2 regions of the Bacteroides sp. QWL-09 genome follow, and region 2 is predicted to be linked to the other one. Evidence: riboswitches for the same ligand, from Rfam matches in the RefSeq annotation. Region 2 holds a riboswitch; the other holds the start of a gene.
The links. A riboswitch is a leader RNA that binds a small molecule or an ion and turns the genes downstream of it on or off. The one in region 2 is predicted to bind fluoride.
Positions count from the first base shown of each region.

Region 1: another riboswitch for fluoride. It lies ahead of AC4PG5_RS07265 (Hsp70 family protein); the one in region 2 lies ahead of AC4PG5_RS03165 (TonB-dependent receptor).

Region 1 covers NZ_CM178748.1:1,864,863-1,868,293, reverse strand. The annotation lists gene AC4PG5_RS07275 (N-acetylmuramoyl-L-alanine amidase family protein) at 1-117, shown strand, start outside; gene pncB (nicotinate phosphoribosyltransferase) at 322-1,503, opposite strand; fluoride riboswitch at 1,632-1,693, shown strand; gene AC4PG5_RS07265 (Hsp70 family protein) at 1,897-3,135, shown strand; gene AC4PG5_RS07260 (acyl-[acyl-carrier-protein] thioesterase) at 3,227-3,431, opposite strand, start outside.
Region 2 covers NZ_CM178748.1:803,582-807,012, reverse strand. The annotation lists gene AC4PG5_RS03165 (TonB-dependent receptor) at 1-1,893, opposite strand, end outside; fluoride riboswitch at 2,100-2,160, opposite strand; gene AC4PG5_RS03160 (sulfatase-like hydrolase/transferase) at 2,315-3,431, shown strand, end outside.

The sequences.
Region 1 (3,431 bases), 1.1 Mb from region 2:
CTTGGAAACATCCAAAATGAGTTTGATCAGCGGCGATTGGTGATGAATTCTAATCGACAGGCTTTAGCGAAGTGGTTGATGGAAGGATTCTTAAAAGATTTTTCAAAGAAAAAATAAGCTTTCTGTGAACAATACCAGATAGCACTTGTTATATAGTTGTAAAAATACCTGAGCGAATTGTATATATGTGAATATTTATGATTAGTACATATACTGTTTTTATGGTATAGACAGGTAAGATTGCATAGTAGTTTTGTCGTGTTTTATTTTGTGTTTGTGTTGTGACGGTACTCCGATGGGAATCGAGGTACCGTTTTATTTTTAGTCATTCCACAAATTCATTTGTCGCAGCTCGTGCAGGCAAGTCTCAATGTTCTCGGGGGTACCGGTATGCTTGCCATTATCGTCCGAGAGTTTCACGCACTCTTTCCATTCTTGATGACCATTCATCTTACACTGCGAAAGTTTCATGACAATATTCGAAGGCTTGAATCCGGTATCGTTGGTCAGGTTTGTGCCGATACCGAAGCCACAGCGTATTTTGCCTTCACAATACTGTTTGATCTGAACCGCTTTCTCAAAATCCAATCCGTTACTAAAGATGATAGTCTTGGTGGTCGGATCGATGCCAAACGATTGGTAGCGGTCAATTAGCTTATCGATAAATTGATATTCATTTCCTGAGTCACATCGTACGCCGTCGAAAAGTTTAGCTTGTTTTCGACTGAGGTTAGTAAGGAACATGTCTGAGGTGTAGGTGTCGGAGAGGGCAATGCCTAAATCTCCATCGTATACGTTTACCCAGTTCTCGAGCGCCATATAATTGGCATGTTTGTAGCCGAATTGCGCGCCATGAAACATAAACCATTCGTGAGGATGGGTACCCATCATCTTGATTTGGTATTTCATAGCGAAATAACAGTTTGACGTGCCGGTGCAGAAGGGAGCTTCTTGTTTTAAGGTCTTGATCACAACGTCCTGCACATCGAATGAAAAGCGTCGGCGAGTGCCGAACTCAGAGAACGACAGATGATGGAGATTCGATAAATGGATTTTCTCGATCAACTTTGATTCCACCGCTTTCAGGTCGGCCCTATGTTGGTGGTAACGATTACGTACTTCCGAGATTAGGGCCAAAAGAGGAACTTCATAAAGAGTTGCTTTATAGAGTAGGTCGGTGACTTCGAGATGCAAATGATGGTTCTCGTCGAGCGATAGGGCAATCTTTTCAGGATTAAAACGGAAGGAAGAAAGCCATTCCCAATAAACACGTGGTACAAACCGACAGTTGGTGATCATGTAGTTCATCTCTTCTTCGCTGAGGCATAGGGTCGATAATCGATCGATTTCGCTTTTTAATTCTTCAAGAAACGCCTTCGAATAGATGGTTTCGTCCCGGTCGGTGAAGCTGAAAGTACCTATAGCATTAGGGAAGAGTTTAATATATGCATATGAGGTCGTGAACTTATATAAGTCTGTATCGAGTATGGTATGAATCATGATTCTTTCTTTTTTTCTAACGGTAAATGGTGCAAATTTACGACTTCTAATTTAAATAATCATGATTTGTACGGAATAACCGTTTTCCTTTTGTTGAGTGATGGATTGGATTTTTGGGCAAAAAAATGTAATTTTGCAGCGGCTATGGTATTAGCCTTGAACCGCTGCATAAGCTGATGATACCTACGTAATATGTGTATTCAATCATATATCAGTTTATTATATGTCTATATCACTTTTTATCAACTCCTTTAATCTTATTTTTTTTAGTCTTGCTATTAAGCTTGTGTCTGACATGAGCCGGGTTTCTCTTTCTTTTTATGGAGGGGAGTACTTACGGTCAAGAGGCGGTATTCTCTTTTTTTAATGAACATGAATAATTGAGGTAAATAAATCATGAATGAAACGACTATAACGTGTGGGCTCGACTTTGGAACGTCGAACTCCGTGATCTCTTTGGTCGATCGGTCGACCGGTCGGGAATTATATACTTACGATGATCGATCGATTTTGTATTTTCCTGAAACGAACGATCTGACCTATTATGTGGGTAAGGAAGCCCAAGAGCATTATGTGAAAGAGGGGATGAGAGGCCGGTTGCTGAAATCGGTTAAGACTCTTTTGAAGCAAGATAAATTTTTATTTACTTGGATTTGTGGAAAGCGGGTAACGCCCGACCAGTTGGCGATGTTTATCATTAAGCATATGAAGGAGAAGGCGGAGGCGTTTTTAGGTTCATCGATCACCGAAGTGGTATTAGGGCGACCGGCTATTTTTTCAGAAGATGCCGCTCAAGAAGCGATTGCCGTAAAGCGGTTGATGATGGCTGCACGGGCTGCCGGATTTACTTCTGTGCGCCTGCAATTGGAACCAATTGCGGCTGCTTTTAGCTACGAGATGCAACTGAGTCGTCCCGAACGGGTTTTGGTGGCCGACTTTGGTGGGGGTACTTCCGATTTTACCATCATGAACCTTTCACCCGAAGGGCGTAAGAAGGGCGACCGTATCGATGATATTGTTGGAAATAGTGGAGTTTATATCGGGGGAGATCTTTTTGATTCGGAACTGATGTGGCATAAGGTTACCCCTCATCTGGGACGTGGAGTTACTTATCGCTCTTACGATAAAGAGATTGAGATCCCTTTGGCTATTTTCCACGAGTTGAAGCGTTGGGAACGTAGCTTTTTGTTGAAAGGGAGTAAATCGCGTTCATCACTCGATAGTTATTATTTTCATTCGGGGAATCATCCGTTGATTGATAATCTACGGACGTTGATCGATCAGAATTATACTTACTCGTTGTTTAAAAGTATCGAGCAGAGTAAGATGGGGCTCTCGGATGGAGAAACGTCACGCCTAACATTCGTTCAGCCGGATCTAAGAGTCGAAGATGTGGTGGAGCGTCACCACTTTGGCGAGATGATCGCTCGGCATATTGAGGAGATTGACCGTTGTATGGTAAGCCTATTTGAGAAGACAGGGGTGACTTTCGATGAGATCGATTCGGTGTTTATCACTGGTGGTAGTAGTTTTGTACATCCTGTCCGACAGTTACTCTACGATCGTTTTACAACAGATCGGGTTCGTCTAGGTGATGCCTTTAATAGCGTGGCCTATGGATTAGCACTCAACTGATGAGGATCGTTTGAATTAAAAGGGTCATTTCCATACTCAGTTGTGAGCGTAAGAAATGACCCTTTTAATTTATTAGATTGTGAGTATGCTATTATTCGAATGCAAACTTGCAGCGACAAACGACTTCGCCTGCCTCTTTCCTAATCTCAATATAGAAGGCTTGCGTACCGATCTCTTCTTTGTAAAACAGTAGACGATCGCCATACGACGATTCTGCAGCATAAGCAATTTCCAGTCGTTTGAGTTCATGATGATCGAACATCTCCAGAGGCACCATGTTCAGGGCATGTTCAATG
Region 2 (3,431 bases):
GACATAAACACGTGTAAACGGATCCCAGATCGTCTTATAATATCCCGCCAAGAACAGGCTTCCACTATTCCAAGAAGCCTTATAAGCCATCTCCATCACCTCAGTAAACTGTGGTTTCAAATAAGGATTTCCCGTTTTCAAGATTTCAGGATCATCATATTTCGGGAAAGGTCTTAAGTCAAACTCTCCGGGACGATCCACTCTCCGATTATAGAACAGAGAAATCTTATGTGCATCGGTCAGGCGGAAAGAGATCCTCACATTGGGGAACAAATTCAACCGAGTGTCCGCACGTTCACTTTTATAATATTGATTCATCGGATCCACTCGATAGTCCGTCACAGCCTTCTCGGCACGCACTCCCGCTTCGACATCCACATATTTCGATTCAAAGACATAATTGGCATACCAAGCATAGATATCCTCCTGATAGTCCGACCATCGTCCCAAGTTGGGATCCAGAATCGAGTTCTCACCCGGGAACAAGTTGTAAGTGATCGGGATAGAACGCCATTGCATCTTAGTACCCGCTTCAAGGCGACCGTTAAACAACGGCTTCACATAATCCACTTTCAGTGCGGCAATCTTCTCTTTAGCCACAAGTCTCGTCTCGTCGGTCGAATTTCTAAACTCGCTCAAGTCCGTGAATGGGAACACCTCGTCCTCCACCCCATGCGTATAAAGAAATGACGCCTCCAAGACATGTCCGGCTTGAGCAAACTGATGCTTATAAGCCGCCTGATAATTCATCGCCCAAGTGCGTTCATCCTCAGCCCACGTCCAGAATCGCTTACGTCCCCCTCCGTCGAGATAATCATAAGGCACATGTCCCCGATCGATGTGATATTCATCCTCAAACAAGGCAAAGAAAGTCAGCTGATCATTCTTTCCCATCCACCAATCCAATCCGAGTTTAACCGTGTATTGTTGTTGCTCACGGTTCTCGAGGAACTGGGACAACAGATCGCGACTCCCATTCGTATATCGACGAGTGGTGAACTCATTCGAGTTGACCTTCTTCCGGAACATAGCATCCGATTGCAAGAACAAATTAATCTTATTGGTCCGGTAGTTCAGATTCACACTCGGACTATATTTCGGTGTAAACGAATATTTATCCATGATATCCGGCAGATTATCCTTTCGTTTGGTCAGCTCTCCCAAGCCAAAGTTAAATCCGGCTTCACCGTTTAGCCCCTCCTTCTTTTCCTCCTTATAGATGATGTTGATGATCCCCGCCATACCTTGGGCATCGTACTTCGCCGACGGGTTATTGATCACCTCAATACGATCCACATGCGCGGCAGAGATATTATCCAATCCCTTCTGGTTGCCAAATCCCGTTAAAGACGACTGTTGTCCGTCGATCAGCACCACCACCTTGTCACTGCCCCTAAGGAGCACCTTTCCCTCTCGGTCGACCGTCACCCCGGGCAAGTTACGCATCACTTCAAGTACCGAACCGCCGGCCTGAGCAATGTTATCCACTACATTGAACGTTTTCTTTTCCAGCTTCCCCGAAACCATGTTAGCCTGTCCCTCGACCACCACTTCACCAATCGAAGCCACCTCTTCCGAGACCGGTATAGTCCCCATATCGTAAATATGGTTCACCTCACCGATATTTACCTTCAGACTATCAGTACGATAGCCCACACATGAGAACCTAAACCGATAGCTCCCCTTTTTAAGATCATTCACGGTAAACCGTCCATGGGTATTCGTTACCACACCCCTCACAAAGGTACCGGCATGATTCACAACTGCGATAGAAACATATTCCAGCGGAGATTTAGATGTTTTGTCGATCACTCTGCCGGAAACCACCGACTGACCATAAACGGTCGTGCACCATCCGCAGAGCATAAGAATAATAAATAAATGCGTTTTCATTTTATATAAGATGTTGAATTTGTATTGATCCTTTCATTTGGACATGAGAGATCCGTGCAAGAGATTACCCCTCACAACAGAGATAAAGAAAGGTCCGTCACGGGAATTTATCCAGTAGACAACCCAAAAGAATAAAAAGTCGGCATTTGCCACAAACGTCGATAAAAAGCCGACACAACTCACGATCCATAATCCTTTAAGATTAGAATGACGTAGGAGCCATCAGCTTGTTTGCGGTTTCAGGGAGGTTCCATTCCCTATATTAAGAGACTACAAAAGTAGCCTTTTTTTTTCAAAAAGAAACGAGAAGATTCGCAATCCAAATCATTTTTCTGTTAAATACATTAAAAAAACGACTTCTTTTCGGGGGGATCTCGCTAGTGATCTGTATTAATAAGTGTAGACAGAAAATAAATCTATTATGAAACCACTTCTTTATCTTCTAAGTAGCGCAACTGCACTTTCGGCATTCGCCCAAAAGAGTCCCGATCGTTCGAAAAAAGTTGCCGACAAAACTCATCCGAATGTAGTCGTCATTGTAGCCGACGACCTAGGATATGGTGACCTGAGTTGTTATGGTGCCAAACGGTTACAAACTCCGGGGATGGATCGCATCGCCAACGAAGGCATTCGCTTCACGCAAGGCTATTGCACGGCCGCCACATCGACGCCGAGCCGTTACTCCCTCCTCACCGGTTGCTACCCCTGGTCGAACCCCCAAGCGCGCATTCTTCCGGGTAATGCTGCACTGATCATCGACACTCAAGCCATCACCCTACCTAAAGTCATGCAACGAGCAGGCTACGTCACCGGCACCATCGGCAAATGGCATTTGGGGTTGGGCAACGGATCGATCGACTGGAACCGCCCCGTCTATCCCGGAGCTTCGGAAGTCGGATACGACTACTCCTTCGTCCAAGCGGCCACCAACGACCGTGTCCCGTGTGTCTTCCTCGAAAACAATGCAGTGATCGGATTAGATCCGGCCGATCCCCTCTATGTCAACTACCGGAAAAACTTCGAAGGTGAACCCACCGGAGCCGATCACCCGGAACTCTTACGCATGCATCCCAGTGTAGGACATGCCGGATCCATCGTCAACGGTGTGCCCCGTATCGGATTCCAGAAGGGGGGCAAGTCCGCTTTATGGCGCGACGAAGATATGGCCGAGCTCTTCCTGCGCAAAGCCCAACAGTTTGTCGAGACCCATCAAGACCAACCTTTCTTCCTCTACTACGGGCTACACCAGCCTCATGTGCCCCGCGTTCCCAACGAACGCTTCGTGGGTAAGTCGGGTATGGGACCTCGTGGAGATGTGATTCTCGAAGCCGACTGGTGCGTCGATGAGTTTTTAAAGACCCTCGACCGGTTGGGACTAACCGAGAACACCATTGTCATCTTTACGAGCGATAACGGTCCGGTACTCGACGACGGTTACCAAGATCAAGCCGAAGAGCTCGTTGGTGACCATCGTCCGGCAGGCGAACTACGCGGTTGGAAGACCACCCTCTACGAAGGTGGCACACGCATCCCTTTCA